Regions from separate parts of the Lacticaseibacillus thailandensis DSM 22698 genome, predicted to be linked through region 3. Evidence: predicted binding sites of a transcription regulator. Region 3 holds the regulator's gene; each other region holds the start of a gene.
What was found. Region 3 encodes NrdR, which represses ribonucleotide reductase genes. Its sites were predicted from a motif close to ACACNATATATNGTGT; they were not measured.

Region 1: nrdD (anaerobic ribonucleoside-triphosphate reductase) is a predicted target of NrdR. The motif match lies at 4,406-4,421, and genes of this name have one in related genera.
Region 2: pnuC (nicotinamide riboside transporter PnuC) is a predicted target of NrdR. The motif match lies at 6,971-6,986, and genes of this name have one in related genera.

The regions. Positions count from the first base shown of each region.
Region 1 is NZ_AYZK01000004.1:89,174-99,999, forward strand. Features, by position in the region: gene FD19_RS07080 (Nramp family divalent metal transporter) at 1-298, shown strand, start outside; gene FD19_RS07085 (universal stress protein) at 298-732, shown strand; gene FD19_RS07090 (amino acid ABC transporter permease) at 1,175-1,879, shown strand; gene FD19_RS07095 (amino acid ABC transporter ATP-binding protein) at 1,892-2,638, shown strand; gene FD19_RS07100 (transporter substrate-binding domain-containing protein) at 2,687-3,499, shown strand; gene FD19_RS07105 (DNA-3-methyladenine glycosylase family protein) at 3,575-4,222, shown strand; gene nrdD (anaerobic ribonucleoside-triphosphate reductase) at 4,504-6,657, shown strand; gene nrdG (anaerobic ribonucleoside-triphosphate reductase activating protein) at 6,650-7,258, shown strand; gene FD19_RS07120 (metal-sulfur cluster assembly factor) at 7,272-7,613, shown strand; gene sufC (Fe-S cluster assembly ATPase SufC) at 7,705-8,469, shown strand; gene FD19_RS07130 (SufD family Fe-S cluster assembly protein) at 8,462-9,484, shown strand; gene FD19_RS07135 (aminotransferase class V-fold PLP-dependent enzyme) at 9,477-10,715, shown strand; gene sufU (Fe-S cluster assembly sulfur transfer protein SufU) at 10,702-10,826, shown strand, end outside.
Region 2 is NZ_AYZK01000002.1:75,502-86,327, reverse strand. Features, by position in the region: gene FD19_RS04065 (EAL domain-containing protein) at 170-835, shown strand; gene FD19_RS04060 (GGDEF domain-containing protein) at 1,098-2,987, shown strand; gene FD19_RS04055 (histidine phosphatase family protein) at 3,078-3,791, shown strand; gene FD19_RS04050 (GGDEF domain-containing protein) at 4,039-5,211, shown strand; gene asnA (aspartate--ammonia ligase) at 5,268-6,275, opposite strand; T-box leader at 6,351-6,598, opposite strand; gene pnuC (nicotinamide riboside transporter PnuC) at 7,113-7,847, shown strand; gene FD19_RS04035 (deoxynucleoside kinase) at 7,972-8,688, shown strand; gene FD19_RS04030 (GGDEF domain-containing protein) at 8,893-9,999, shown strand; gene FD19_RS04025 (putative RNA methyltransferase) at 10,136-10,826, shown strand, end outside.
Region 3 is NZ_AYZK01000001.1:663,136-673,961, reverse strand. Features, by position in the region: gene murC (UDP-N-acetylmuramate--L-alanine ligase) at 1-1,215, shown strand, start outside; gene FD19_RS03040 (Bax inhibitor-1/YccA family protein) at 1,307-2,011, shown strand; gene polA (DNA polymerase I) at 2,356-4,992, shown strand; gene mutM (DNA-formamidopyrimidine glycosylase) at 5,025-5,870, shown strand; gene coaE (dephospho-CoA kinase) at 5,888-6,496, shown strand; gene nrdR (transcriptional regulator NrdR) at 6,580-7,056, shown strand; gene FD19_RS03015 (replication initiation and membrane attachment family protein) at 7,152-8,552, shown strand; gene dnaI (primosomal protein DnaI) at 8,556-9,485, shown strand; gene thrS (threonine--tRNA ligase) at 9,934-10,826, shown strand, end outside.

The DNA.
Region 1 (10,826 bases), on a different contig from region 3:
GATGGGCGTAAGGTTTAAGAACTCACTCTGGGTCAAGGTTTGTGGTTGGATTTCCGTCCTGGGGTTGACCTACCTGAACCTGATTGGGTTGCCGGACTCCTTTGCCGGTTTCTTGGGCGCCCACGCCACGGCGGGCCAGATCGAAATAGCGCACCTGTTAGCTTACGTCGCCATCGTCGCCGTGTTGGTACTACTAGTATGGTGCACGGTTGAACTGTACCGCGGCAACAAGCGCTTGGAGCGGGCACAGCAGGATCATACTACTAATAGTCCGCACTTCGCGGGGGAGGTAGACTAATGAAAGACGATTTCAAACGGATTCTAGTCGGTGTGGATGACTCGGAGGATGCCCTGGCGGCGTTTCAATATGCCATTCACCGGGCCAAAGCCGACCATGCGGAGCTGGTTATTGCGTCGGTGTTGGAGTCGGGCGAAATGAACGTGTATCAGGCCCTCACTAAGGATTACGTGCATGGTGAGCGGGTAGAACTCCAGGAGCATATTGAACGCTACGTCCGCCTGGCCCAGCAAGCCGGTATTAAGAGTGTTCAGGCCGTTATCGGTGAAGGTGACGCTGGCGAAACTATCATTAAAAAGATCATTCCGCAGGTGCAGCCGGATTTGCTGGTGATTGGGGCCATGTCCAAGCGGGGTATTGCTCGTCACTTTGGGAGCCAGGCGGCGTACATGGCAAAGTACGCGGCGATATCGGTACTAGTCGTGCGTGACTAGATTGGCGTAACACGTAACAAAATAATTGAGGAGAATCAAAGCCACCGTTGGGAAAATACCGACGGTGGCTTTTGTAGTGGGCGGCTAGCCAATCGGGGTGGGTGGCTAGCATATATATAGGTAAAGATGCAGGCGCTACTGCAGTACGTTGATGGTGTGCTTCGGTGTGGCGCTTTTGCCAGCGGGCCCGTTAGGCCAACCACGCTACACCAAAGTCACTAACAATTGACAAGTAAGTCGCATAACGCTACCATAAAAAACATAATATACTTGTGGCCGTGGGCAAAAATCATCGCCATGTACGCGCAGAATTACTCAACGCACCGTTTGCCCAACACTCCGCCTCGTGCGCAAGCGTCTGGGGCGGAGTGTTTTGGCGTAGTGGCAGGGCGTGACCACAAAACGGGCGGGGGTTGCCGGTTCAACCCTAGAGGAGGATACAATGAATCTTTGGCACATCATCACGAGCTCAACTCCGCAGTTGTTGGCGGCGGGGTTCAAATATACGTTGCCGATTGCCATCGTCTCATTCATTTTGGGGCTGGTGCTGGCATTACTCACCGCGTTGGCGCGAATCTCGCAGCGTGGCGGGCTGTTTAACGTGGTGAAGTGGATCTGTAGCTTCTACGTCTGGCTCTTCCGGAGCACGCCGCTACTAGTACAATTATTCATCGTCTTCTTTGGCCTGCCATACCTGAAAATCAAGGGGTTCCTGCCGCACGGAATCCAGATGAACCCCGTGGTTGCCGGTATCCTGACGTTCAGTTTGAACACCGGGGCCTACTGTAGCGAAACTATCCGGGCGGCGATTGAGTCGATTCCGCGGGGCCAGTGGGAAGCAGCGGCGACTATCGGTATGACGCGGCGTATGGCGCTACGCCGGATCATCATCCCGCAGGCACTGCGGGTGTCTCTGCCACCGTTGGCTAACAGCTTTATCAGTCTGGTCAAAGATACGTCGCTGGCCGCATCCATCACCATCGTCGAAATGTTCGAGGTGAGCCAGCAAATCACTGCGGAGAACTACCAGCCACTGGTGATGTACACGTTGGTCGCGGTGTACTACGCCATTGCCTGCACAGTGCTGGCGTGGGTGCAGAAGTACCTGGAACGCTGGACGTCGCGTTACGTGACGAAGGCTAACTAGGGGAGGGCGCATATGATTAAAATCGAACACTTAAACAAGCAGTTTGGGGACCACGCGGCGCTCAAGGACGTGTCGCTGGAGTTTCCAGAGCACCAAACGACCGTGATCCTCGGTCCGTCTGGTTCGGGTAAGTCGACCCTGTTACGCAGTTTGGACTTACTGGAGCGGCCGGAAAGTGGCCACTTTGCCTTTGACCAGACCCAGATCGATTACAGCCAGCCCATTAGCGAGTCGACCGTGCTGGACGTCCGCCGGCGCACCGAGATGGTGTTCCAGCAGTTCAACCTGTTCCCACACCTGACCGTCCTGCAGAACGTCATCGAGGGTCCGGTTCACGTCCTCAAGCAGGACGCCGCGGCTGCGACCAAGCGGGCGCAGGAGTTGTTGGGCAAAGTTGGGCTGGCGGACAAAGCCGACGCGTACCCGAGCGCGCTGTCTGGTGGCCAAGCCCAGCGGGTGGCGATTGCTCGCAGCCTGGCGATGCGGCCGGAATACATCTTTTTGGATGAACCGACCAGTGCCCTGGACCCGGAGCTGGAACTGGGCGTGCTGAAGGTCTTGCTACAAATTGCCCGCGAACAGCAGTCGATGATCATCGTCACGCACAACATGGCGTTTGCGCAGAAGGTTGCTGACAAGATCGTGTTCCTAGAGAACGGCAACATTGAGTTTGACGGCAGTAGCGACGCGTTCTTCCACACGGATAATCAGCGCATTCGCAACTTTGTGTCCGCGATGACCTTTGCCACGCTGGAATAACTGGGGTACTAAATATATAGTAGAAACTGTACAAGGGGGATATTGATCATGAAGTTGAACTTGAAGAAGTTGGCGGCCGCCCTGACCGCCATGGTGGGTGCGTTGACGTTGGCAACCTTTACCCACACCCACACGCAGGCGACCCACGCGGCCACCAGCTACAAGAGTCAGTTGCTCAAGAAGGGCGAACTGACAATTGGGCTCGAAGGCACGTATAAGCCGTACTCCTACCGTCAGAACGGTAAGCTGACGGGGTTTGAAGTTGAGTTGGGCAAAGCCGTGGCGAAGCAGATGGGCGTTAAGGCCAAGTTTGTACCGACCAAGTGGGACTCCCTGATTGCCGGTTTGGGCAGTGGTAAGTTCGACACGGTCATGAACAACATCACGCCCACGCCAGCCCGGCGCAAGGCTTACCTGTTCAGTACGCCGTACATTTATAGTCGTTCGGCGCTGATCACCAAGTCGGGTAGTAAGCTCACCACCCTCAAAGGGGTCAAGGGCAAGACGCTGGTTGAAGGTACGGGGACGGATAACGCCCTCGTAGCCAAGAAGGCTGGTGCCAAGTTGATCGATGATGGTGACTTCACCACGGCTTTGCAGATGATCAGGCAGGGCCGCGCAGCCGGGACAATTAACTCGATGCCCGCATGGTACGCCTACAAGCAGTCTAACGATACTAAGGGTCTCAAGGTCACCGAGCTGAAGAAGAGTGAAGTAGCACCCGCTAAGATTGCTGCCATGGTCGGTAAGCACAACGGCGCGCTGCGCAACCGCATTAGCAAGGCTATCAAGGTGCTGAAGAAGAACGGGACGTTGACCCGTCTGTCCAAGAAGTACTTTGGTAACGACATCACTAAATAATGGCAATGAATAGCCGACGGGCATGCTCGTCGGCTATTCGTGTTTTAGGGATGACGAGTTTAGGGGGGAACGTTCATGCCAGCAGTGCATACATTAACAGCGGACACGCCAGCAGTACGGTACTTGTGTGCCAAGGATAAGCACCTGGCTAAGGTCATCCAGATGGTGGGGTCCATCAGCTACACGCTGGCCCCGTCGCCATATGCCTTTATGGTGCGGGAGATCATCAACCAGATGTTGTCAAACAAAGTCGCGGCGGTGTTCAGCCGGCGCCTGGCCGCGTTGGTCGCGGGTCCGGTTACGCCGGGGGCCATCCACCAGTTGACCGATGCGCAACTGTTGTCGATTGGCATCTCCCGGGCCAAGGTGCGCTACATCCGCGCGTTGACGGACGCGGTGGTTAACCATACCATTGATTTTGACCAGTACCCCGACATGAGTGACACCGAAGTATTACACGATCTCACCAGCGTACGCGGAATCGGTAACTGGTCGGCGAAGATGTACCTGATCTTCGTGTTGGATCGGCCGGACGTGTTGCCGTTTGAGGACGTGGCCTTTTTGCAGGGGTACAGTTGGGTCTACAAGACCAATGACTGGCACCGGCAGGCGGTGATGAAAAAGTGCCGTAAATGGCATCCTTACCGTGCCATTGCCGCCCGTTACATGTACCGGGCGGTGGACATGGAGTTGACCAAAAAGCCGTTTCACCTGTTCAAGTGACGTCATCGCAGCGCCACGGATTTTTGCAGGTCTGATGTATGCCCAAAATTTCATCGGCTTATGCCCAAATTATCTAATGCGCACGCCCAGTAAGCTGAATGCTTGCCGGGCGTGCGTTTTCATAACTAAGTATTTGTAAGCATACACGATATTGTGTCATCTTACCCCAAATGAGCCCGATTACTACTACATATAGTGCCTCAAAGCGACTATAATATACGTGATATCGTAGCATGTGTATTATTGAACATAAACAATCTTGAATCTTGGAGGGTGTAGGCATGTTAGCGTATAAACAGGATACCGTGACGATCAATAAACATAACGGCGTGCGGGAGCCGTTCAGTGACGTGAAGTTGTTAGCGAGTGTCGACGCAGCCGTGACGGCCGGTAAGACCGAGTTGGCCGAGGACGTACGCGATGATTTATTGGTCCGCGCCCGGCAGTTAGCGGACACTAACGCCATCGCGGCCGCCGTCGAGGAGACGCTCACCACGCACGCCCCGGCAGCAGCCGACGCTTACCACCAGTACCGGGGCGCCAAGCTCGCCCGGCGCCAGCAGGCTCAGGACCTCGACGCGGCGCTCAACCGGTTGCAAAGTCGCGACCGCAACGTCGTCAACGAGAATGCCAACAAGGATAGTGAGGTCTTTAACACCCAGCGTGATTTGACGGCAGGGACCGTGGCCCGGGCGCAGGGGTTGAAAATGCTGCCCCCAGCGGTGGCCGTAGCCCACATGAAGGGTGACATCCACTGGCACGACCTCGATTATCAGCCGTACAGCCCGATGACTAACTGTTGCTTGATCGACTTTGCTGGTATGATGCGCGACGGGTTCCAGATTGGCAACGCCAAGATGGGTACGCCGCAGTCGATCCAGACCGCTGTTCTGCAGATGGCGCAGATCATCGCCAGCGTGGCTTCCAGTCAGTATGGTGGCTGTTCCAGTGACCGAACTGACGAAGTGCTGGCACCTTACGCCTTGAAGAACTACCAGCGGCACCTGGCTGAAGCCAAGGAGTGGATCGACGATCCGCATAAGCAGGAGGAGTTCGCCCGCAGTAAGACCAAAGCGGATATTTACCAGGCCATGGAGAGTTTGGAATACCAGATCAACACGCTGTACAGTTCTCAAGGGCAGACGCCGTTTACGACCGTCGGCTTTGGCCTCGGTACCAGCTGGATCGAGCGCGAAATTCAGCGTGCCATCCTGAAGGTGCGCATCAAGGGCCTGGGCACCGAGCGGCGGACCGCCATCTTCCCGAAGCTGGTGTTCACCCTGCGGCGCGGTACTAACCTGCGGCCTAGCGACCCGAACTATGACATCAAGGAGCTGGCCGTGGAGTGCGCGACTAAGCGGATGTACCCCGACGTGCTGATGTACGACAAGATCGTCGAGTTGACCGGGAGCTTCAAGGCGCCAATGGGGTGCCGGAGCTTCCTGCAGGGCTGGCACGACGAGAATGGTAAGGAGGTCAACGCCGGGCGCATGAACCTGGGCGTGGTGACCGTCAACCTACCGCGGATCGCGCTTGAATCTGGTGGCAACAAGGACCAGTTCTGGGCGCTGTTGGAATCGCGTCTGGACGTCTGTCACGAGGCCCTGGCGTTCAAAATTGCGCGGGCCAAGCAGGCGACGCCGAAGAACGCCCCGACGCTGTACATGAACGGCGCCTTTGGTAAGCGGCTAGGGCCAGACGACGACGTGGACGAGCTGTTTAAGAACGGCCGCGCCACGGTCAGCCTGGGCTACATTGGGTTGTACGAAGTGGGGACCGTCTTCTATGGCCCCGAATGGGAGCACAACCAGGAGGCCAAGAACTTTAGTATCAGCGTGGTCAAGGCCCTTTACGACCACTGCAAGCAGTGGGAGGCCGCCGAGGGTTACCACTACTCGGTTTACTCCACCCCGGCGGAAAGCCTGACCAACACCTTCTGTCAGGCGGACATCCGTAAATTTGGCCGGATCAAGGACATTACCGATAAGGAATACTACACGAACAGTTTCCATTACGATGTGCGCAAGAGCCCGACGCCGTTTGAGAAGATCGACTTTGAGAAGGATTACCCGAAGTACTGCTCGGGTGGGTTTATTCACTACTGTGAGTACCCGAACCTGAAGCAAAACCCAAAGGCCCTCGAGGCGGTTTGGGACTACGCGTACGATCGTATCGGTTACTTGGGGACGAATACCCCGATCGACCAGTGCTTTAAGTGTGGGTTCAAAGGTGAATTTAAGCCGACCGCGCGCGGATTTAAATGTCCACAGTGTGGCAACACCGACCCGCAGACCTGTGACGTGGTCAAGCGGACCTGTGGCTACCTGGGCAACCCGAACCAGCGGCCCATGGTCCACGGTCGGCACAAGGAAATCGTCAGCCGGAAGAAGCACATGAGCTTCGGGCTCGACGTGATTGGGGGTACCAATGGCTGAGCCAAAACGAGATCCAGCAAGAAGAAGTACACGGACGTTGCCGAAGAACCCCAAACCGGGCGAGTGGCGCGCCGCAGATTTGTCGCACCAGTACGTGGCGAGCTACAAGCCGTTCAACTTTGTCGACGGTGAGGGTGTGCGGTGCTCACTATATGTATCGGGTTGCATGTTTGCTTGCCCAGGCTGTTATAACCTGGCGGCGCAGAACTTCCGGTACGGGAAGCCCTACACGCAAGAGTTGGAAGACCGGATCATGAAGGACCTGGCCCAACCGTACGTGCAGGGGCTGACGCTACTGGGCGGCGAACCGTTTTTGAATACGCAGGTCTGCCTGAAGATTTGCCGGCGGATCCGCAAGGAGTTTGGACACACCAAGGACATTTGGAGTTGGACTGGCTACAAGTGGGACGAACTGATGCAGGAGACGGAGGACAAACTGGAGTTGTTGCGCCTGCTGGACATTCTGGTTGATGGCCGCTTCCTGCAGGCGCAGATGGACCTGACCCTGCAGTTTCGCGGGAGTGCCAACCAGCGGATCATTGACGTGCCGGCGTCCCTCAAGTCGGGCAAAGTCGTGATCTGGTCCCGGCTGGTCCGGTAAAGGAGGCGTGGGCATGCAGTTAGCAGATTATCACGCCACCACCGAGAATATTGATGCCACTACGGACGCCGCGTTGACCGACGCGTTGGTGCAGGCCGTCGACCCGGAATTGATGGTCGACATGCTTAACCTCGGGTTGGTGTACCACGTTCGGCGTACGGACAACGGTGACTACGAAGTGCAGATGTTGCTGACACAGATCGGCTGCCCGCTGACGGATTACCTGGACAAGATGGTCCAGCACGCCATTGCGTTGGTCGCCCCGGACGCCCAGGTGCGGGTGCAGTTCCGGCTGACGCCGGCGTGGACAATGGACCGAATGAGCCGGGTGGCCCGGATGACGCTAGGGGTGTAGAGAGCGGCGCAGACCGGTGAGCAAGTGACCCCGTCGTGGGCGGGGTCACTTTTTGCACTAATCAGACGCATAAATTGGGGAGAAATAGAACATGACAACTTTGGCAGTACGCGACCTACACGTCGCGGTACATAGTGACGATGAGCACAAAGAGATTTTACGCGGCGTGAACCTGACCATCCGTAGTGGTGAGGTGCACGCCATCATGGGGCCAAACGGGACCGGGAAGTCGACGCTGTCCGAAACCATTATGGGCAATCCTAACTACGAGGTGCGGTCCGGCGACATTACCCTCGATGGCACCAGCATCCTGGACTGGTCGGTGGACCAGCGGGCGCGTGCCGGCCTGTTTTTGGCGATGCAGTACCCGCCAGCCATCGCGGGTATTACCAACGCTGAGTTCATCCGTGCGGCGGTCAACAGCCGGCGGGGGGATGACGACCAGGTACCCGTCGTCCAGTTCTTACAGGATCTAGACGCCAACCTGGCCAAACTGAAGATGCCGGAGGATATGGCGGACCGGTACCTCAACGCCGGGTTCTCAGGCGGGGAAAAGAAGAAGAACGAGATTTTGCAACTGCTGATGATCAAACCGGCGTTGGCAATCCTGGATGAGATCGATTCCGGGCTCGACATTGACGCCCTGCGGATCGTGGCCGCCGGCGTCAACAGCATGCGTAGCGCCAACTTTGCCAGCCTGATCATCACCCACTACCAGCGGCTGCTGAACTACATCGTGCCCGACGTGGTGCACGTGATGAAGGACGGCCGCATTATCGAAAGTGGTGGCCCGGAGCTAGCCAAGAGCCTGGAACACACCGGCTACGAGCAGTTGTCGGAGGCGGACAATGGCTAGGCGCGAGGGGCAAGCCCGTGGGGTGGCGTTCTGGCCCGCGGTGCCTAAGTTCAACTGGGAACGCGCGTTGCGGCCCGCGCCAGCGCCCGCGACGGGTCAGCCGCACGTCACGGTGACAGCTGGCATCCAGGTTGCGGCGGCCGGAACGGCTCCGACACCGCACGACCGCTTGGCAGCGCAGCTGATCCAAGCCGGACCGAGCCTGACGGTGACCGTGCCCGCCCACACCGTGCATGGCCGGGTCACTATTACCGGGTCGGCAACCCAAGGCGGGGTGATCAACCTCCAGGTGGGCGCCGGCGCTACGGTCCATATCGCCGAAACCTGGCGCGGGCAGGCGAGTGGCCAAACGCGGTTGTTGGTTAGCCTAACGTTGGCCGCGGACGCGCAGGTGGACTACCAGACGTACGACTTGTACGGCGACACCGCGGTGGTCATAGAACGACGCGTTACCTGTGGGGCCAACAGCCAACTGACATGGCGGTCGGCCAGTTTTGGGCACCACGCCGGCATCCTGTACCACGCTGTTGACCTGGTCGGGGATGGTGCGCAGGCCCAGGCCAACATGGCCGTGTTGGCCGGTGGTCATGCCCGGCTGACGGCCACGACCGCGGTCACTAACGCGGCCACGAACACGCAGGGGTTGATCAACCAGCACGGGGTGATCACCGACCACGCGCAACTGATTTTGAACGGTATCGGGCACATCCTGTTGGGCGCCCGCGGGAGTGACGCCCAGCAAGAGAACCGGGTACTGATGCTGTCACCCCACGCACTGGGGGAAGCTAACCCGCTGTTGCTGATTGACGAAAATGACGTCACGGCCGGCCACGCCGCGTCCGTCGCGGCGGTGGATGAGCACCAGCTGTGGTACTTCCTTAGCCGGGGTGTTGCCCGACCGGTAGCGCTGCGGTTGGTGCTTCGTGGCTTTTTGTTGGCGCTACTACCTGACTCGATGAGTAAGGCCCTGCGCGATGAGATTCAGCAACTGATCGAGGTGCAATTAAATGGTTGAAAGTCAGACAAGTTTACCGGCGTTAGCCAGTCCGTGGGTGGGCGCGTTCCCGTTTTGCGCGGCACACCCGGAGCTCCACTACCTGGATGCCGGGGCCACTAGCCAGTACCCGCAGAGCGTGGTGACGGCGATGACCACCTACATGGAGCAAGAAAATGCGCCGCTCCATCGCGGCCTGTACCGCACGGCCTACGCGGCGACGACCCGCTTTGAGGACGTCCGGGCGCAGGTGGCCCGCTGGTTGCACGCGGCCCGGCCGGACGAGGTGGTCTTTACCAGTGGTGCGACCGCCGGCTTAAACCTGGTGGCGCAAAGTTGGGGGGCGCACGCCGTCCACGCTGGCGACAACATCATCGTCAGCGCACTGGAACACCACAGTAACGTGCTGCCGTGGCGGGCGTTGGCCCAGCGTACTGGTGCTACGGTCCAGGTAGCCCCGCTGACTGCGGCCGGTGCAATCAACCAGGCGTGGGTGTTAGCACATATTGATGCGCGCACGCGCGTCGTCGCGCTTAGTCAGATGAGCAACGTGACCGGCGCCGCGCTGACGGACACCGCCGAATTGGCGGCGGCAATTCACGCGGTCGGGGGCGTCTTGGTGCTGGACGGTGCGCAGGGCGCCGCCCACCTGGACGTCGACGTGCAGGCGTTGGGGTGCGACTTTTACGCCTGCTCCGGCCACAAAGTTTACGGCCCTAGTGGCATTGGCATTCTCTATGGTCGGGCGGACTACCTGGTCCAGATGGCACCGGTCAACCTCGGCGGCGGCATGATCGATACGGTCACCCCGACTACGGCAACGTGGGCCGACCCGCCGACGCGCTTTGAAGCTGGCAGTCAGAACGCGGTCGGCGTCATCGGTCTGGGCGCGGCGCTGGACTTTATTACCACCGACGCGGAGGCCAAGCACGACTGGGTCGACGCCCTTGGGGATGCGGCGTGGACGCACCTTAACGCGATTGATGGGGTCCACCTGTACGGCGACCGCGCCAACCACGGTTGCGTCAGTTTTAACCTCGACGGGGTGCACCCGCACGACCTGGCGACCTTCCTGGACGAACAGGATGTGGCAGTGCGGGCTGGCCACCACTGCGCCGCGCCGTTAATGGCGACGTTGGGTATCACCGGGACCGCCCGCGCTAGTTTTGGGGTGTACAACGGTTACGGTGACGTGGCCGCGCTGATTGCCGGCGTGCAGGCAGCAAAGGAGTTTTTCGATGGGACTAAGTAGGTTGCAACAATTATACCGGCAGGTGCTGTTGGACGCCGCCGCCCACCCACGGCACGCGGTGGCATTGGCGCACCCGCAGGCAACGGTGGCCGCCAAGAATCCGACTTGCGG
Region 2 (10,826 bases), on a different contig from region 3:
TTATCCCAAAGAAAAAATATTTATCAGTTATTTTTGATTTGTTATATAATAGTTACAATTGTAGCGTGGCACTTACATATTGGGATAATTTTGTAGTGGTTAGGTTTGATGTTTAAGTTACCGTTGCGCTGGATTGGAGAGCAGACCGCGCAATTATTGGGGGCAATACATGACGGATTTTGATCAGGTTGAGCACACTTTTTTTGTTCAGCCAATTGTAGATATCGATACCGGTAGTACTTTGCGGTACGAGTTGTTGCTACGGGAGCGGTGCGCAGCCGGGTGGCGGTTGCCGTCCTCGTTTGGTCTGTCGTTTAGTGACGTGCGCCGGCTAATGTGGCAAGCACTGGCGTCACTGGAGTTGAAACGGCTTACGCTTAACGTGACCGTGGCGCAATTTGTCGATGCCCGGTTTATTGATCAACTGGTTACGCTCAGGGAGAATACGCCCTTGTTGGATTGTCTGCATGTCGAGTTGGCTGCTTTACCAGACATCGCGGCGATGCAGCGTACGGCACGGGTCCTGAATAGTGTGGGCATCCGGGTCACGGTTGATGATGTTGGGGCCGCTAACCTGACGGAGGACGTCGAGGACTTCTTTCCGTACCTACATGACATTAAGTACGCAATGCAAAACGTACGGGTGCCGGGCAACCACGCGGACGTGGAAGCTCAAGTCGGTTACTGGAAGCGGTTGGCCGATGAATATGGGTTGGGGTTCACGTTGACCGGGATTGAGAGCCATGCGGACGTTGATGTGGCCAATCAGTTGGGAATTACTACCGGTCAGGGTTTCTACTACGGGCGGCCAGTACTACCGGGACGGATGTTTTAAAACAGTATCAGTGGGCGTGGTGTCGCGACAGAATGGTTGTCGTTATGGTCACGTTTTTTTGTTGCTCGCTGCAAGCAGCATTACCGGAATGTTACCGATTGATTATCGGCGATTATTGTTTTCATTTGGTGGTATCATGAGTCTGATTTATAACATATTACATCGATGCAAGTTACATTGATGCAAGCAGCAATAAGCACGGGTGTACTGGGTATGGGGATACCGGCTTTTCAAAGTACGCAAGTGCTTGGGGAGTGGGCTTATGAATATGGATATGGCGACGGGGTTACCGGCCAGTGGGGCACCCCTAAATTTTTGGCTATGGCTAGCACAGCTTTTTATTACCACGGTCTTTGCGACTGGTTTTATCACCTATTACCAACAGGGGTGGCACAACGCCCACGAAAAGTATGGGCAGCGGCCCGTCGTGAGTTGGATGATTCGGCTCACCATGTTGGTGGGCGCCATTGTCTTGGGGATTGCGTTACATATGATCGGCTGGCGCGTTTTTGCTAACACCACGGGATTGATGTTTCATAATTTGGGCCTATTTACGCTAACGTTTACGTTACTAGTAGAAGGCGAAGCGCTCTGGGAATACCTCGTGCAACTGGTCGCGGTGCTGTTCGTTTGGAATATGCACCACATGGGTTATTACAGCGACCCCAAGTACACCATCTCGCTGGTGATCTTGGCTATCCTAGCGGTGATCATTTGGTTGCACAAAAATGATATTCGTTACTACGTGGTGCGCAACGTCGGTTTGTTCACCGTCATCGGGTTAGATTTTTGGACGTTGCTACCACGACATTCGGCGGGCTTAACGATGACGCCTTTAATTGCCTTTCAGGGTTTTTCTATGTACCTAGGCATGATTATCGCCACCGCGTTTTACCTACGGGCAGACCACCTAGCCGAAGTGCGCAACGAAGAAAATGACCAGACAGCGCACTTTGATAGCCTCACGAACGCCAAGAGTTACGCCACGTTCGAAGAAGAGGTGACGGCCGCGTTTAACCGTGCCCGTCAGCAGGGCCAGCCACTGACGATGGCCGCACTCGACATCGATTACTTCAAGCAGATCAATGATCACTACGGTCACCTGGGCGGGGATGACGTCCTCGTGGGCATCGCCCAGCAACTTAGTGCTGTCCTGGCCCGTCATGGGAACAGGGCTGCGTTGTACCGTACCGGAGGCGAGGAATTTAACGTGGTGTTGCCAGCAATGGACGTTAAAGCCGCGCAACCCATCGTCGAGGACTGCTGGCGTTCGGTGCGCCAGGGCCACTTTCATGCTGGGGACAACATTGTGCGGTTGACCATTTCCATGGGTGTAGTGGACATGGTGGACGCCGACCGCAACATTGAGGACCTCTACCGTCGGGCCGATGAGGGTTTATACCAGAGTAAGCACCACGGGCGTAATACCATTACGGTGAACGGTCGCACGGTGGCCGGTGATCCGGAACGGCGGCCGATTGCGATTCGAACCATCTTGACCCAGCGCGTATATGATACCCAAAGTCAGCCGATTGTCGCGACACACGACGAGGTGATTTTGGCGACCTACGCGCAGCCGTACGATCGGTGGGACTTTCCGGATGACGTGGACCTGCCGCTGTCGGTGCAGCTGGATTACGTGCAGCGGCTATTGGCGGCGGAGTGTTGTGGCCGCGTCATTATGAACCTGACCCAGAAGCAGTTTTTGGACGTGCAAACGCCAGCGTACCTGGCACGCTTTCAGGCTCACCACCCCGCCCTCAAAAGGTTGGTGTTGGAACTAGGTAATTTACCCTCTGCTGCACAAATTGCGGCGCGGACGCGGGCATTTCACGAGTACGGCTTGCGGATTCAGTTGGAGGACCTGGCCCCCTTTGGCGAGGATAAGCTGATCCGGGCGGTCCTGCCGGTGGTGGACGGGTTAAAGTTCAACGTCGAGCGGGTGCGGGCCGCGGTGGAAGCCGGCCAGGTTAAGCTGCAAGTGGATGACTTTAGGCAGACCATGGCCCGGTATAACGTGGTGGTGGTTGTGAACGGAATTAAAACAGTCATGATGCTGATTACGCCCGGCAGGTATTGGGTGCGCGGTATGTTGAAGGGTATTACTACGACCGGCCGCAATTGCCCCGGTTTGCCTGATCGGTCGGGATGATGCTCACGCTGGTTTATAGCGCTAGATTATGCCATGATAGTAGGTGAAGAGGTAGACAACTGAGCAAGGACAATAGGAGGGTATCTTATTATGGTAGAACTTTGGCTAACCCGTCACGGTGAGACTGAGTACAACGTGAGTGGTGTGGTGCAGGGTGTGGTTAATTCCAACCTGACTAAGCGTGGTGTGGCTGATGCTCAAGCGTTAGGGCGTGGCTTTGCAGCTGCTGGGGTGAACTTTGATGCCGCGTATTCTAGTGACTTGCAACGGGCGGCGGACACCGCCCAGCTAGCTTTAGCGGCGGCACACATTGACCTGCCGGTGACCCAGATGGCAGGGCTCCGGGAGCAAAATTTTGGTCTGTTTGATGGTCAGCCGGAGTCACAGCGACAGGGCGCACTCGCGGACATGTTGCGGGAGGCCGGGGTGCCGAACGTGGAGCGGCTCAACATGAAGCAGCTCGTCGATTTGGTGCGCATTCTGGACGTCCATCGTGGTGGCGGCGACGCCGAGAACAGCCACATGAGCCTGAAGCGGTTCAACCAAGCAATGACGACAATCAGCGAAACGGCGGTGGCTCAACACCAGGATAACGTGTTCGTGGTCGCCCACGGCGCGATTATCTGGTTGTGGCTCAACTCGTTGGGGATGCCGGATACGGCCGATTTCATCAGGAACGTGGCGGTATCCAAAATTGTTTACGGCCAAGGTCGCTTCACCCTGCTCGGCTATAACGACCGGCGTTACGTGGAAAATGGGGGTGGCACGCGCGACGTGCCCGCCCAGGAGTTCAAACTCGAATAGATAATAGGGAAGGGGGTGCCACTAGTTAGCTGGTGGCACCCCCTGTTTTTATCTAGGGCTGGTTGATGAACATGACATTTGTGCGTCTTGCGGTTAAGTCAGGGTAATGCGTGTTACAATCAGTCCGTAAGTATTGACGGAATAATTAACCGTTATCATTTAAGCAGATGGTGAGGTAACTAGCGTGTGGGGACGCGGTGCACCATTGGCGCTGGTTGCGGTTGGTTCAAGGGGAGTTGAGGCGAGCATGAATACCGGTATGTTCCGTATGGCGGGCGCGTTTATTGTGGTGCTGCTGACCAACGTCACGGTGTTGTTGGGTATTATTGCCTCAGTGTACTGGGTGGATCTGCAGACGCATCCGTCCTGGGTGGCGCGTTGGCGACCGCAGATTAAAGTTGCATTAGGGGCCGTCTTTTTAGCGTACCTTTACACCGAGTCGTGGATCAACAACAACATGGGTCCACAGGTTTACGGCTATCATTGGGCCTACATGAACATGTTAGCGGTGACCATCTTTTTGGTGGTCACGGGCAGTCGCCGCTGGTGGCAGTTGGTGGGTGTTGACGCCATCGTTTGTTTGTACGCGTGGGCGCGGACGGTCCATAATGGGCCGGCTGTGTGGATTAGTTTGCTCCTGGTATTGGCCTGTACGACGGTGGATTATTTATGGCGTGACTGGACCAGACAATCACGGTTCGTTCAGTACGGTTTGCTACTATTAACTGGGGCCGCCGCCGTTATGCTAAATCATGCCATGTTGGTGAACGAATCGTTTACGGTGGTGCCGGGCTTTTGGCTGCGACAGTGGCTCGGACTGCTTATCCTAGGGGTCGTGGCCCTCGAGTACTCAACAACGCTCATCAACGCCCTTGAGAATACCCGTGAACTTGCGCGGAATGCACGCGTGGACGGGTTGACCCAACTGAACAACTTTAACACGTTCAACGAGGCCCTAGTGCAACACTTTACCGAGTATGAGGAACACAAGCAGGGCTACTCGGTCTTTGAACTGGACGTGGACTGGTTTAAGCGCATTAATGACACCTACGGACACTTGGCGGGCAACCGCGTACTTGCAACCGTCGCGCGCGGTTTAAGTAACTGTACCGCGGGGGCACCGTGGCCCGCCAAGGCGTACCGTTTGGGCGGTGAAGAGTTTGGTGTAATCATGGACGTGGCGTTGAATCCACACCAAGCCGCCGCCGCCGCGGAACACTTTAAGCACCGGGTGGAAGCCATGCGGTTTAATAGTGTTGACCCCCAACTTAAGATTACGGTATCCATTGGGCAGGCGAATGTGCACGACAGTCACTATAGCTTTAACGACGCCTACAAGCAGGCGGACCGCAACCTCTACCGGGCCAAGCAAAGTGGACGTGACCGCATCGTGATTGAGGACCCAGAATTGGTCAAATAGCATAGAACAAGGCGGGGACAGTCGTAACGTGGCTGTCCCCGCCTTGTTGGCTCAAGTTAAAGAATCTGAATGTTTGCCGCCGCACACTGGTCGAGCATCTCCTGCGGCCAGACGCTCGCCTGGACTTCACCGACGTGGGCCTTACCCAGCAGTAACATGCACACGCGGGATTGGCCAATGCCGCCACCAATCGTGTACGGTAATTCGCCGGCCAGGAGTTGCTGGTGGAATGGGAACCGTAGCCGGTCTTCCGCGTGGGCAGCTTTGAGTTGCCGCCGAAGCGCGTCTTCGTCAACGCGAATACCCATGCTGGAGATCTCCAGAGCGTGCTGCAACGGTTCGTACCAGAACAGGATGTCACCGTTGAGTTGCCAGTCATCGTAGTCGGGGGCACGGCCGTCGTGGCGCTTGCCGCTCTTGAGTGGGCCGCCGATCTGCATCAGGAAGACACACCCCAATTCCTTGGTGATGGCATCCTCGCGTTCCTTCGGCGTCTTGTCGGGCCACCGGTCTTCCAGTTCCTGTGTGGTGACGAAGTGGATGGCGTCGGGTAAGTGGTACACTGCCTGCGGATACTTGTACCAAACTTCGTGTTCCATGTGCTTCAGGACCTTGAAAATTTGGCGTACGGTAGCCTTCAGGGTATCCAGGTTCCGTTCGTCTTTGGCGATGACTTTTTCCCAGTCCCACTGGTCAACGTAGATGGAGTGGATGTTGTCCAGATCTTCGTCCTTGCGAATGGCGTTCATGTTGGTGTACAACCCCTCGTGCATACCAAAGCCGTAGCGTTTCAGCGCGGCGCGTTTCCACTTGGCGAGGGAGTGCACCACCTCAATATCCTGGTCGGGCATGTCCTTCATGCTAAAGTGAACGGGTGTTTCCACGCCGTTAAGGTTGTCGTTAAGGCCCGTGGATTGTTCAACAAACATGGGCGCGGACATCCGGGATAGGTTCATCGCGGCACCGAACTCGTCCTGGAAAGTTTCACGAATATAACGAATGGCCGCCTCAGTCTCCTTCACGGACAGCTTCGGGTTGTAATCAGTAGGAATAATCAAATGCATGGGCGCAGCTCCTTTGCTAAATCCAATTGTGACATTCAACGCGGGACCAAAGAAAAAAACCTCTTTCGTCCCAAATCATGGGACGGAAAAGGTTTCCGCGGTACCACCCAAGTTGTTTATTTCAAATAAACCACCTCATAGAGTACTAACATACTCCGCCGGCCATAACGTCCCGGTGACGACTAAGCCTACTCAGGCAGTGCCCTTTGGGTTAGCAACTAAGAAAGTGTTGTTCGGATTCTGTCCATCCCGATTGAGTTTCCACTAGCCTCAATTCACTGGCGGGGGCGCTAAAATCTTACTGGTCTTTCCTCTGTTTTTAATTTATTTAATTGCCAGTATCGTAGCACGTCCCCGGCGCAGGTGCAACACCTGGGGCAATTTTTTTGTGGTAAGTGGTTTTGATTGGGGTAGGGTGATGGCATTGTTACTGCTGGATACCCGCACAGTCTCACCATGACTGCGCCGTTCGACCACCAGTCTGAAATTGGCGTTAGCGCGTGTGCAATTCAATTCCTGCCTGTGGGGAGAAGCAAGTTTCGGTAGGGGCAACCATGGCTGGCCGGTGGGGCACAGTTAGTCATATGCCAAAATTTATCATCACCGTGCAATGTTTGTGGTGCACCCCCGTGTGAAAAGCGTTAACATGTACGCCTCGCGGCCAGCTAGCGGGTTTATTGTGTGTTGGCCACTAGCCATACTATATAGTGGGTCAGATGTCTCCATAACATCAATATCTAGTGTATTCAAGACTTTAATTCAAAAAAGTTTCGCTGCATAATAATCAGCAGTTGTTCTAACAACGAGATTTTTATATAGCGAAGGGGATTTTTTGCAATGGATTCATCAGAGAACTATTTCCAGTGGTTGTTCAAGCAGTTAAAGGGTTGGCCACAACAGAATTACTACCTGTTCTGGTTCGCATTGGGCTGCCAGATCATGACCTTGGTTAACGGAAAAATTACGGGGTTGACCGTCATTACGTTCTGCGGGACCATGCTCGGGGTGTTGTGTGTGCTGGCCATCAACGCCACTAAGGCCGTCAATGGCTGGTTGGGCCTTGTCAGTGCTGCCTGCTTCATCATCGTCGGTTTTTCTGCACGCAATTACCTGTCCATCTTTGAACAGATTGCGTACGTGGTCACGCTGGACCTGCCCGTCCTCATCAGTGTACGGAGCTGGAACGACGACACCAAGAATCACCTGCGCAAGTTTGGGGCCAAGGAATGGGTCATCTCCCTGGCCTTTACCCTGATCGTATGGGGTTTGAGTGCTTACCTGATCGGTCACCTGACCAACGATCCACGTCCCGTTTATGATGGTTTAGCCTTCTCCATCTCCTTGACTGGTGGGATCGTCTGTTTCCTGCGTTACAGCAACCAGTACTTCTGGTGGTTGTTCAGTGGGATTGCGCAGCTGGTGCTTTGGGCAATCACCTTTGCTCAGGGCGACGCCAGCCTGGCCATGGCCATCAACGCCAGCATCTACGTTATCAACGACATCCTGGCCTTCACGGTCAGCCCGTGGTTTAACGCCGGCCGTAAGCGCCTGGGTCTTGACACCCTGAAGTAGTACTCATTGATCTGTAATTGGTACTACCAATTTACGGCAAAACTGGTAAAGTGAATAAGGTACATTTGAAGCGGGCGGCGTGCTCGCTTTTGGTAGTTAACAAGAAAAAGGCGAGGACTAGAACATGATTTATATTCTTGGTAGTATCGGCGCAGGTAAGACGTCGCTGACAAAATTGCTGTCCGCAGACTTAGGGACACCAGCTTATTATGAAGACGTAGAAGGCAACGGCATGATTGCCAAGATGTTGCAAAAGTTTTACGCAGCTGGTGAAGATAGTCGTAAAACGACCGGGACGATTTTGCAGATTGCGTTCCTGACGTTCCGCTATCAGCAGTTGAAGAAGGCCGTCATGCAGGAAAACGCCGTGCTGGATTCCTCCCTAGAGTCAGACTTCGTGATGGCTTCCCAGTTACACCAGAACGGTGAAATTGATGACGTAGACTTCAACATCTACGTGACCTTGTCACAAGAAATGCAAGCCAACGTCAACGGGAGCCCGTGGAACGGGTTACCAGACCTCGCCGTTTACCTGCAAATTGACCCTGACCATGAAATTGACGAGATTCAACACCGTGGCCGGGAAATGGAAGACATCCGGGAGAAGCCGGAACTGGTTTCTTACTACAACCGGGTCAACAAGGCGTACCGCGAATGGTCTAAGGGCTACACGCGTTCCACGCTCTTAACTGTCGACCGCGACAAGTACGACTTTGTGAACGACCTTGCTGACCGGAACACGGTCTTGAACCAGATCGAACAGCAGCTGGTTGATTTGGGCAAGCTGTCTCCACAGCGCTTTGCTGAAATCAAGGAGCACCGGACCGTGCCCGTCGAATAATAACGTTAATTGTAGGGGTGCCATTCCGCCACCGGTTTAACCGGTAGCATGCGGGGCGGTGCCCCTTTTTTAATGCGCGCGCCCAGTGCACGCGTGGTGCCGTTTTTTAATGTTTTTTGTCGTTGATAAGTCCCGATGATTCGCTATAATGTGGTGGATAATTTACCGTGAGCAGTCAATCGCGGTACGGGGAGACGAAAAGTGATGTTGGCAGTAACTGGCTTTACTTGGGTCGTGATGACCTTTTTCAGCGTGGCGTTTATCGCTCTATTGCAGCAATTGATGCACTGGATCGATTGGGACGTTGAAGAAACGGTCACCTGGCCGTGGCGTCACGAACTGGCGTATACCGCCTTCTTAGCGGTAACGACGACGGTTATTTTGAGTATGGTCGACGTGTTGCCACTGCATACGGTGGGGTTAATTTTGACCAACTGCGTGTTGCTGATCATGACGACGTACAATAACGTGATTATGACGTTGCGGAACAAATTACTGGCGACCGGTTGGACCTTCGCGTTGATCAGCGTACATTTTGGTACCATCAGTTGGACCGTGACGCTCCTGTTTATCGGGTACGCATTATTGCTATGGTTAGAACAGTTACGGTTTGTGCCGTTTGACACGCACCCCGTGGTCACCATCTTGGTGCAAGTATACCTGGGCGCAGGTTTCTGGGTGCTGGCCGACCCGACCTACCGGTTGCAGGGTAATCTGCTCGTTTTGCTCGTCAGCTTTGGCCTGAGCGTAGTTGCCTGCTATGTTTTCACGGTACTGTTGCATAACGACCACGTCAGCAGCATGGACAGTGCCCGCAATGCTCGCACGGACGGGCTGACGGGAGCCCGTAACTGGATGAGTTTTCGTGATGATACCCTGCAATTATTCCAAAGTGGCACGCCGTACGTCATTATCGCTCTGGATATTGACCACTTTAAGCAGATCAACGATACGTACGGGCACTTGGTGGGTAACCGTACCCTGGTGAGCTTTAGTAGCACCATGCAGATGCTGCTTAGCGACGTGGATGCCCGGGCACGGCTCTACCGCACGGGCGGCGAGGAGTTTATGGTGGTGTTGCCCGAGACCACGCTGGCGACGGCGCGGGGGTTGGCGGAACGCTGCCAGTTTGCTATCCGCCAATTGCAGATACGTACCGATGATGGGCAAGTGGTCCGCATAACCGCATCGCTCGGGATTAGTGCCACTGTCCCCGGTGATGAACGGGCCAACGCGGTGTTCCGCCGCGCCGATGGTCAATTGTACCGGGCTAAGCAGGGCGGCCGCGACCGCATCGTGGGTGGTCGATAAGCTGACCCATGTTAAAATGAACTGCGAGTATGAGTGCATGCCGCAATGGTGGTGCCAATGAGTGATTGGCAGGGTACTTTGAACGCTGCGACCCGCAGCACCAACGGAACGGTCAGGATAGAACGGAGGTAGCAGTGTGCGTAAAATCGAAAGCAAGGCCCAGATGGTGGCGGCGCAAGGACCGCTGTTTGCTTGTCCCGTGTGCCACGCACCGTTGACGATGGTTGGCACCAGTCTGGTGTGCCCACAGCACCACCAATTTGATCTGGCCAAAAAGGGGACCGTCAACTTTCTCAACGCCCCGGTGGCCACCGAGTACGGCACGGCCATGCTGGCAGCCCGACGGCGGGTCTTGCAGGCGGGGTTCTTTGATCCTTTCGTGACGCGCATTGCGTCTGCGTTGACGCCGGACGATCGGTTCCTCGATATCGGTTGCGGTGAAGGGACGCCCACCGTTAAATTGGCGGCGCACGGAGCGACGGGTATCGGCTTCGACATTTCGGCACCAGCCATCAATTTGGCCGGGGCGCTTGATAGCACGGTGTTCTTCTGCGTGGCGGACCTGGCACGACTGCCGTTTTTGGCGCAGACGTTCAGCGCCATCATCGACCTCTTTTCGCCTGGTGCTTACGCGGAGTTCAACCGGGTGTTACGCCCCGGTGGCCGGATCTTCAAGATTATTCCGGACGCAGATTATTTACGGGAGCTGCGCCAAGGCCTATACGCCGGTACGCCCAAAGGCAGTTACAGTAACGCCAAAGTATTGGACCGGTTCCTGGAGGTCTATCCTCACGCCACGGTGACGCCGATTACTTATGACTTTGCGG
Region 3 (10,826 bases):
ATCACGCAGTACACTTTCACCCAGAAAGGACTGGCGGATGCTGGCATCGAGATGTTGCCGTTTGACCCGGCTAACCTCAAGGCGGGCTACACGGTCATCTTGGGTAATAGTTTTACCGACGAGCACCCCGAAGTAGTGCGGGCCAAGGAGCTGGGACTGCCCATCTACCGGTACCACGAGTATCTGGGTAAATTGCTGAATGACTACACGAGTATTGGGGTGGCTGGTGCGCACGGGAAGACCAGCACGACCGGTCTGCTGGCCCACACACTGGGCGGCATTGCCAAGACCAGTTACCTGATTGGCGATGGTAGTGGCAAAGGGGTCCCGGATTCCAAGTTCTTCGTTTTTGAAGCCGACGAGTACCGGCGTCACTTCCTGGCGTACCACCCTGACTATCTGATCATGACCAACATCGATTTTGATCACCCTGATTACTACACTGGAATTGAGGATGTGTATGATGCCTTCGAAACCGAGGGTAAGCAGGTGAAGAAGGCCATCTTTGCTTGGGGTGACGACCAGTGGCTACGGCGCCTGGACGTCGACGTGCCGGTCTACTACTACGGGCTGAAAGATACCGATGACTTTATCGCCCGGAACGTGCAGCGCGGGCCGGCTGGATCCGAGTTCGATGCGTACCACAAAGACGATTTGATTGGTCACTTCAAGATCTCCCTGTATGGTGAGCATGCCGTTTTGAACTCGCTGGCGGTTGTGGCGGTCGCCTACACGGAGCACCTGTCCGCTAGTCTGATTGCACGGGAATTGGCCACCTTTGATGGGGTCAAGCGGCGGTTCTCCGAGACTGATGTAGCTGACATGACCGTGATTGATGATTATGCCCACCACCCAAGTGAAATCAAGGCCACGTTGGACGCTGCCCGGCAGAAATTCCCAGACAAAGAGATCGTGGCGGTGTTCCAGCCACACACTTTTAGCCGGACGATTGCGTACCTGGACGAGTTTGCGGACATTTTGGGCACCGCGGACCACGCCTTTATCACGCCGATTTTTAGTTCTGCACGGGAAAAGAGTGGTAGTGTTAGTGCTGAGGACCTAGCGGCTAAGATCGATGGCGGCAAGGTGCTACAGTTGGACAATATGCAGCCACTGTTAGAGTTCCATGATGCGGTGCTAGTATTCATGGGCGCGGGTGACGTGCAGAAATACGAGCGTGCCTACGAGGATGCACTGAAGGCAAATCGGTCTTAAGTACCATTGGGTGTTATTGGTAATAATGTTACAATGTTCTTCAAGGTAGAATTATTAGCACTGCAACGTGTTAATGAAAGGATTTGATGATATGCAAGAACGTCGTGCCGTTAATGAAGCGGGACTGTCCCAATTCTTTGGGCGTGTCTACGGAGTTATGGGCGGGGGGATGGTCGTGACGGCCATCGTTACCTACCTGTTGGGTTACGTTTTCCGTCAACAGTACTTTAACTTTATTGCCTCTAATTCGTTGGTATTTTACGTTATGGCCTTTATGCCGTTGATCTTCGTGATTTTAGGTAATACTGGTCGTTCCGTGGCCCACGCCGGGCGCGCACTGGTATTCTTCCTGTTGCTGGCGGCGAGTGAAGGCTTCACGTTAGCGCTGATCATGTCAATGTACAATGGGACGACGGTGATTGCGGCGCTGCTGACGACGGCAGTCGTATTCGGTACCATGGCGCTAGTTGGTATCTTCGGTAAAAAGGATCTTAGCCGTGCTGGTTCGATTGCCATCATGGGTCTGTATGGCGTCATCTTGATGAGTTTGGTGAACATGTTCCTGCGCTCTACGGGCATGGGCATGTTATTGAATTACATCATTTTGGCCATCTTTATCGTACTGGTTGCTTACGATAACCAGACGCTCAAGCGTTTATACGCGAGTGCGGATGCTCAGGGCGTTATGTCGGTGAACTCGTTAGCCGTTTCGGGCGCCGTTGCGCTGTACCTGGACTTCCTGAACCTGTTCCTGACAATTCTCGAAATTTTCGGGGTCGGTTCGAACCGTAACTAACAACAGTAATTGCTTGATGAGCACCTAGGCCGCGCTGGCCGGGGTGCTTTTTTATGTTGCGTGTGCTGTGCTACTACGGCTTGGTGAACTGCTCCATGGCGGCAGTCAGTGTTTGAAATCGTCGTGCCATACATCACTACGTTCATCTTGTGACAGCAACGTCGACGCGTCATTGTGCCTACCCTGATGCCCCTCAGGTATTCGGACTGTGAGCTGCACAAAGCCGCTGCGTGGCACCAAGTACGCGCAAAAGAGCTACTGGCTGTGCACCCCTATTAGCGAGGACGGGCTTTTGGTACAATGATATTAGTAAATTACTCGTGATTGGCAAAGGAGTGCGCACCGTGGCTGACAATATTTTATTAATCGATGGTAATTCAATTACGTTCCGGGCGTTTTACGCGACCTATACGTCGCTGGACCGGTTCACTAACAGCGACGGGGTGCACACCAACGCCATCATGGGTGTGAATAACATGCTGGACAACTTACTGGCGAGTCAAAACTTTGACAAGATTCTGGTCGCCTTTGATGCGGGCAGCAAAACCTTCCGGACGGCGAAATATGGTGATTACAAAGCTGGCCGGCAAAAGACTCCCGATGAACTGTTAGAACAACTCCCCCTGGTCAAGGAAATGCTCGAAGGACACGGCATTGTTCACTACGAGCTGGCTAATTACGAGGCCGACGATATTATTGGGACGCTGGCCAAGCAAGCAGACGCGGCCGGCGACCACGTATTGGTCGTGACTGGTGACCGGGACTTAACGCAACTGGCCACTGACCGTGTGACGGTTGCTGTGACCAAGAAGGGGGTCACGGAACTTGAGGAGTACACACCAGCTTACGTACAGGCAAAGTTAGGCGTGACGCCCCGCCAAATTATTGATCTCAAGGGGTTAATGGGCGATACATCGGATAACTATCCCGGTGTGACTAAGGTGGGGGAGAAAACGGCCATTAAACTGATCAAACAATTCGGGTCAGTTGAGGATCTCTACGCGCACCTGGACGACCTTAAGGCCAGCAAGATGAAGGAACATCTCGTTGCCGATCATGATCAAGCCGTGATGAGCAAGGACTTAGCGACGATTCGGCAGGATGCTCCGCTCACCATTGGTCTGGATGACATTGATTTCAAGGGCCCGGATTATGAACAACTACGCGCGTTTTACCAGCGGATGGACATGCGCCAGGCCTTAAAGCGGATGGGTGGCCAGGGTACGGCCCCCGCGGCGCAGGTGGAATACACCGAGCTCACGGCCGATAATTTGGCCGCAGCCATGCAGTTACACGCGCCGGTAGCGTTTGAGTTGGAAATGTTGACCGAAAATTACCACACGGCCAAGGTTGAGGGTTTCGTGGTCGCTGACGCGGAGCACACCTTTGTGTCGACGGATACGTCGTTGTTGCAAGACATGGAGTTTGCCCTCTGGTTGGGGGACCCGGCGCGGCAACTAACCGTCTTTGACGCTAAGCGTAATCTGGTCGCTGGTCGGCACCTCGGTTTGGACTTACATCCTGACTTTGATGCGTTGCTGGCTTCGTACTTGTTGAATCCGGACGAAAATAGTAATGATTTGGGGCAACTGGCGCGCGAACATAATTATGATGCGCTACCAGCTGATGAGGACGTTTACGGCAAGGGGGCCAAGTTACACTTACCCGATCGTGACGTTTTCTGTAATCACCTGGCGCAAAAGGGGGCGGCATTACTGGCGTTGCGGCCGCGGTTGACCACCGAGTTGGCTAATCAGGACGAAACCAAGCTGTTTACCGACCTGGAATTACCGTTAGCGCGGGTCCTGGGCGACATGGAGTATAACGGTATTAGTTTGGATACCGCTATTTTGGCCGAGATGGGCAAGCAGTTAAGTGGTTCGCTGGCCGTGTTGGAACAACAGATTTATGCTGATGCCGGTCACGAATTTAACCTCAACTCGCCTAAGCAACTGGGTGTTGTATTGTTTGAAGACCTGGGACTGCCCGTGGTGAAGAAGACCAAGACTGGGTATTCAACGAGTGTGGCGGTACTGGAGCAGTTGCAGACCGCGCACCCCATCATTCAGAAGATTTTGACTTACCGTAAAATTAGCAAGATTCAGTCCACCTACGTCGTGGGGCTACAGGACGCGGTTCAGCCTGACGGCAAGATCCACACCCGTTATCTGCAGACCTTAACACAGACTGGACGTCTGAGCTCAGTTGACCCCAACATGCAAAACATCCCGGCACGCGGTGATGGCAAGCAGGTGCGGCACGCCTTTGTGCCTAGTGAACCTGGTTGGGAGCTGTTCAGTGCGGATTATTCGCAGATTGAATTGCGCGTGCTGGCCCACATTTCGGGTGATGCGCACATGCAGGAGGCTTTCAAAGAGGACCGGGACATCCATGCCAACACGGCCATGAAGATTTTTGGCCTGAAGAGTGCCGATGAGGTCACTCCCGACATGCGCCGGCAGGCCAAAGCCGTTAATTTTGGCATTGTGTACGGTATCAGTGACTTTGGGTTAGCCCGGAACATTGGTATTACCCGCGCTCAAGCCAAGGCGTTTATCGCGGGTTACTTTGAGCAGTATCCGCAGGTCCGGGAGTATATGGACCAGATGGTCGCCACGGCCCGCGAACAGGGCTACGTGGAAACGTTGCTCCACCGGCGTCGGTACCTGCATGATATTCATAGCCGTAACTTTAACCTGCGCAGCTTTGCGGAACGGACCGCGATGAACACCCCCATCCAGGGGAGCGCCGCCGATATCATCAAGGTAGCCATGGTGCGGATGCCCGCGGCGGTGGCTGCTGCCCACTTGCAAGCGCGCATGCTACTGCAGGTGCACGACGAACTCATCTTTGAGGCGCCAGCCACCGAGATGGATCAGCTACGAGATGTGGTCGCTGGCGTGATGGATGCGGCCATTAAGCTAGATGTGCCGCTCAAAGTCGAGACGAACCACGGGCGGACGTGGTTTGACGCTAAGTAGTTAACAACGCAGAACGAAAGAAGGACCATTGTATGCCAGAGTTGCCAGAAGTAGAAACGGTGCGGCGCACGCTGACCGGGTTGATCAAGGGTAAGCAAATTGTCGCCATTGGCACGGACTGGGAAGCCATCTTACGTGACGGACTGGATGAAGTGCGCGAACGGTTAGTGGGCCAAACGTTCACCGGGGTCGACCGGCGCGGCAAGTATCTGCTGTTGCGGCTGACCGGCGGTTGGACTCTCGTCAGCCATCTGCGTATGGAAGGTAAGTACATGTTAGCGACCGACCATGAGTCGCCGCACGCGCGCTGGACGCACGTGTGGTTTACCTTTGCGGATGGTTCAGAATTGCGGTACATGGATTCGCGCAAGTTTGGCCGCATGAACGTGGTACGAACGGGTACGGAAAACGTCGCGATTAGTGGCTTGGCGTCAATGGGGCCCGAACCGGTGGCCACAGACTTTACTGTGGCCGATTTCAGTGCTAAATTGGCCAAGCATAAGAAGGCCATTAAGTCGGTGATTTTGGACCAGTCAACGGTGGCCGGGGTTGGTAACATTTACGCGGATGAAAGTTTGTGGCGTGCCCGCATTCATCCCGAACGGCCCGCTAACTCATTGACGCCCGCCGAGGTGACTCGCCTCCATGATGCCATCATTGCCATCATGGCGGAGTCGATCAAGCTGCGCGGTACGACGGTGCACTCATACGTGGATGCCCAGGGCAAACAGGGTGGGTTCCAAGACCGCCTCGTTGTCTATGGGCATCAGGGCACACCTTGCCCGCGGTGTGGTACGAAAATTGAAAAGATCAAAGTCGGCGGTCGTGGTACGCACTTTTGTCCGCACTGCCAGGTTGCGCCCACGAGCGCAGAATAACCAGCGGAGGAACTGGCATGACGTATAAATTAGGCATTACTGGTGGTATTGCTACGGGTAAGACTACGGTTGCGAACGATTTTCGCGCGGCCGGGTACCCCGTCATTGACGTGGACGGCATTGCGCGTGCCGTAGCGGTGCCCGGCAGCAAAATTCTAGCGGCGCTACAACATGAGTTTGGTAGCATGATCATCCAGGGTGATGGGACCCTAAACCGCGGCCTGTTAGCTAAAGTGGTGTTTGGTCACCCCCGGCGCCTTAAGCGGCTTAACGACATCATGCAACCTGCTATTCGTGCCCAGTTTGAACGTGAACTGAAGCGTGCGGTCGGTACCGGGGCCGACTTGGTAGTGGCTGACGTGCCGTTGCTGTACGAACAGCACTATGAGGATTACTTTGACGGAATCGCGGTGGTGACCGTACCCGCGCAGCGGCAGCAAGAACGTCTGGCCGTGCGTGATGGGTTGACGGTGAATGAAGCCCTGGCGCGGATCAATTCCCAGCTACCACTGGACGAAAAAGTGGCGCGCGCCAACTTTGCCATCAACACCGACGTTCCCGCTGAGTTACGGCGGGTGGAGGTCCAACAACTCATCGCCCACATCCTCAACACGCAAAGCTTGTAGGTTTTGGTATAATGAGCGTGACGGGTGTTCCGTGGCGTCACGCATGACGTCACGGCGGTCGAATATTCTGTGGGGGTATGAACGTGCAGTGTCCACATTGTCATAAAAATAGTTCGCGCGTCGTTGATTCCCGCCCAACTGAGGGTGGCGAAGCAATTCGGCGGCGGCGGGAGTGCGAAAATTGTGGTTTTCGTTTCACCACCTTTGAACGGGTGGAACAAACCCCACTCCTGGTCATTAAGAAAAATGGTACCCGTGAGGAGTTCAGCCGGGAAAAGGTCCTCAGGGGGCTGATTCGTGCGGCTGAAAAGCGCCCGGTTACAATGGAACAGATGCAGCAGATCGTCGAGCAGGTCGAAGCCAAGATTCGGGCGATTGGCGAGAACGAAATTTCTAGTCAAAGTATCGGTGAGTTCGTTATGCAAAAGTTGGCGGACGTTGACGATGTTGCTTACATTCGCTTTGCCAGTGTTTACCGGCAGTTTAAGGACATGTCGGTCTTTATGGATGAGCTCCAAGGCATGATGAAGCGGGAACAAAAGGATAAACAGGAAAAGTGACGGGCGTGAACGGGGTTGATCCGGTTGCGCCCGTGCGCTTATGTAGTGGTTTGATTTAAGGTGCATTGGGCACCAACTTTCAAGGAGGTGGGTACGTGCGTAAACCAGCAAATTTTATGCCGCAGGACGATTATTTAGCCACGCAGGCAACGGAATACAGCGACGTGGATCGGCGTACCCTGACGTACCTCTACCAACCGATCCTGGGACCGGTGGCAACGGCGTTGTACACCAGTTTGTGGGCTGAAAGTAAGCGCCACCCGGTCTTTTCGCAGGATCGGCACCCGCACACGCGGTTGATGGGGATGTTGGGGGTCGGTATCGATGAGTTGTACGACGCTCGGGTTCGGTTGGAGGCGTTACAGCTTGTGCAGACCTTTACCCAGGTCGATACGGCGCGTCACTACGTGTATGAATTACATGCACCGGTGGCCCCGAGTAAGTTTTTTGCGGACGATCTGCTGGGTATTTTGTTGTTTGATACGGTCGGTGAGACGCGGTACGACGAGCTTGTGCACGAGTTTGAGTTGACCCCCGTCCGCCGGCCCGACATGCACAATATCTCGTTGGCGTTCAGCGACGTGTTTGATATTGTTACGGCTCAGGCGACGACGCCACCAGCTACCGTGAGTACCAGCAAGTCGGCCGTGGTGTCAGCCGGAACGGCGAGTCCGGAAATTTCTGGGGTGCAGTTAGACTGGGAGCTGTTGCGGAACTTACTGAGTAATACCAACATCCAAAGTGGCACGCTGTCGCAGAACCAGCATGCCTTGCAGCAGCTGGCCGGGTTCTACGGTTTGGACGAGCCCACGTTGGCGGCACAAATTGGTCAGGCTTTGGATTTACTGACCGGTAAGTTGGATATGCGGCTATTGCGACGTAACGTGGAGCAGCAGTTTGAACGGGTCCACGGTAGCCATTTCTGGGCCCGGGGTAGTGAAGCAACGGCCGCAACCAGTGCGGCCGCGACCGCATTACAACCAAGTCAACCAACTGACGAGCGGGAGCAGGAAATGTTAGCACGCGCCAAGTCGATGACCCCGCGGGAGTTTATTAACGCCGCGAAGCAGGCACAGGACAGTCGGATGTTTGCTAGTCGTAGTGAGATCAAGGCTTTGCAGCATTTGGCCGAGCGCGGGATCTTCTCGCCGGCGACAATCAACGTTATGGTGGATTATGCATTGCGTACCAGTGATAATGGCAACGTCAGCGCCAACTTCTTGGACATTTTGGCCAACAGTTGGGCAGCCGCTGGGGTGCATACGCCGGAACAAGCGCTGACGCAGATTCACCAATATGCAGCGGGAAACACCAAGCAACAACAGCGGGTCCAGCAGCGTTCGGGCAACCGGCGGGGTAAGCGCAGTGAGCCAGTTCCTGAGTGGGCCCAACAGGACTATGTGGCCCCCAAGGAAAAAATTTCAGCGGATGCCCAGGCCAAGCTCAACGCACAGTTACAGGAGTTGGCTCGCAAGCGGCAGCAGAAGAAGGAGTAACTCATGGCACAACTTGAACGATTATCGGCGTACCTCCAACGCCACTTTGCCGATCATGATTGGGGGCAGCGTTACCAGCAGACCATTGAGCGGGTCTTACATAATAGTGACGTGCAGGCGTTTTTGCGGAGCCATGCGCACGAACTGACGGAAGCCACGGTGGATGCTGGCGCGGCGAAGCTCTTTGAGTACGTTAAATTGCGCGAGGAGCTCGACGCGGGCGCGACACCGCCAATCCCGGGATATGAACCCCAGTTGGTCATTAGCAACCACCAGATTGATATTGCTTATCAGCCCACGGCGGCCAAAGTAGCGGCGGATGCGCAGCGGGCCAAAAGTAATTTGGTGACCGTAATGAACATGCCGAAGGACATTCGGGATGCCGACCTCCTTAAGTACGACCAGACGGACCGGACCGAGGCTTTGGCGGCAGCGACGATGTTCGTGAATGCGGTCGTTAAACCGGACCACGAGCACGTGCACGGCCTGTACCTCACAGGGGCGTTTGGCGTCGGTAAGACCTACCTGCTTGGGGCCATCGCTAACAGTTTAGCTGACTTTGGGGTGGGGACGACGTTGCTACACTTTCCCACCTTTGCCGTGAACATGAAGGGTAGTATTGCCACTAACACGGTCACTAGCGAAATTGACCGGGTGAAGCGGGCACCAGTGCTGATGCTGGATGACATTGGCGCGGAGTCCTGGAGTGCTTGGCTGCGTGATGACGTGCTGGGCGTCATTTTGCAGTACCGGATGCAGGAAGACTTGCCGACTTGCTTTAGTTCCAACAAGACGATGGCCGAACTGGAGAACTTTCTGGCCGGTCGGGAGCAGGGCAATAACGAGACCGTCAAGGCCCAGCGAATCATGCAGCGCATCCGCTTCTTAAGCCATGAGGTAGTGGTCGGTGGACGGAACCGGCGGCCACAGTAGCGGTGCGGTGGTGCTTGGTGGCTACCATGGGGTATTGCAACGAGCGGTTCCGCGCAAAGGCTGCTACATAAGGTGCTCTGAATAAAGGGCCAGGTTCGGGCCTTTTACCCAAAGCCCCTTACGCTATTGCTTTGAACCGCGGGGAATTACTCCCTAAATTTTGTTTGCCTTTCATAAACAAGTGTGTTTTAATACAGGTATCGAAGACGGAAGCAAAAAGGAACTGCAACTTCAGAGAGTGCGACAGTAGCTGGAACTCGCACATGCAGGATCCGCACCACTTCTCGAGACTGCCGTAGGGCCCTGAACTCTGGTTACGGGTGAACAAGTGGACACAGTGTCGTGCTGTGCCAAACTGGGTGGAACCGCGAAGTGAATTCGTCCCTGACGTCATTAATGACGTCAGGGATTTTTTGTTGCCCGTCAAAAAAGAAAGGAAGAGTTACATATGTCAATTGCATTGAAATTCCCTGATGGTAACGTCAAAAACTTTGATGATGGCACGACCGTCTTGGCCGTTGCCCAGTCAATCAGTAGCACCCTCGGCAAGAAGGCCATCGCCGGTAAGCTGGACGGTCAGTTCGTTGACCTGAACGCCCCACTCGCTCACGATGGCGCCATCGAAATCGTCACCAAAGATGGTGACGACGGTCTCGCCGTTCTGCGGAACACCGCGGCCTTCGTGTTAGCTGCAGCTTTGTCTCAGCTCAACCCCAAGATGCGTTTCGGTGAAGCTCACGCCGACGAAGATGGGTTCTACGTTGATACTGACCAGGATGGCGCCCAAATCTCTGTTGATGAGTTGAACGCCGTGAAGGACAAGATGCAGGCCATCATCGCCGCTAATGAACCCATCAAGGCGGTTAGCTTGAGCCAGGCCGACGCGGTCGCTAAGTTTAGCGATGACCCTTACCGTAGCCAGTTGGCTAAGGCCGCTGGTGACCCAATTGCCGCGCACCAGTTGGGCGACTTTGTTGGTTTCCAGGAGGGCGCACTGCTGCCTGACCTGAAGCCCCTCAAGCACTTTGCCCTCCTGAGTGTTGCTGGTGCTTATTGGGAAGGCAAGTCTTCCAACCCAATGCTGCAACGGATCTACGGGACGGCGTACTACAAGGAAGCCGATCTGGAAGCCGATGCTAAGCGGCGTCAGGAAGCTAAGGAACACGACCACCGTGTCATTGGTCGTGACCTGGATCTGTTCTTCGTTGACCCCAAAGTGGGTGCGGGCCTGCCATACTGGATGCCTAATGGTGCCACAATTCGTCGGACCATCGAGCGGTATATCATTGACCGCGAAGTAGCTGACGGTTACGAGCACGTTTACACGCCCGTTCTGGCCAA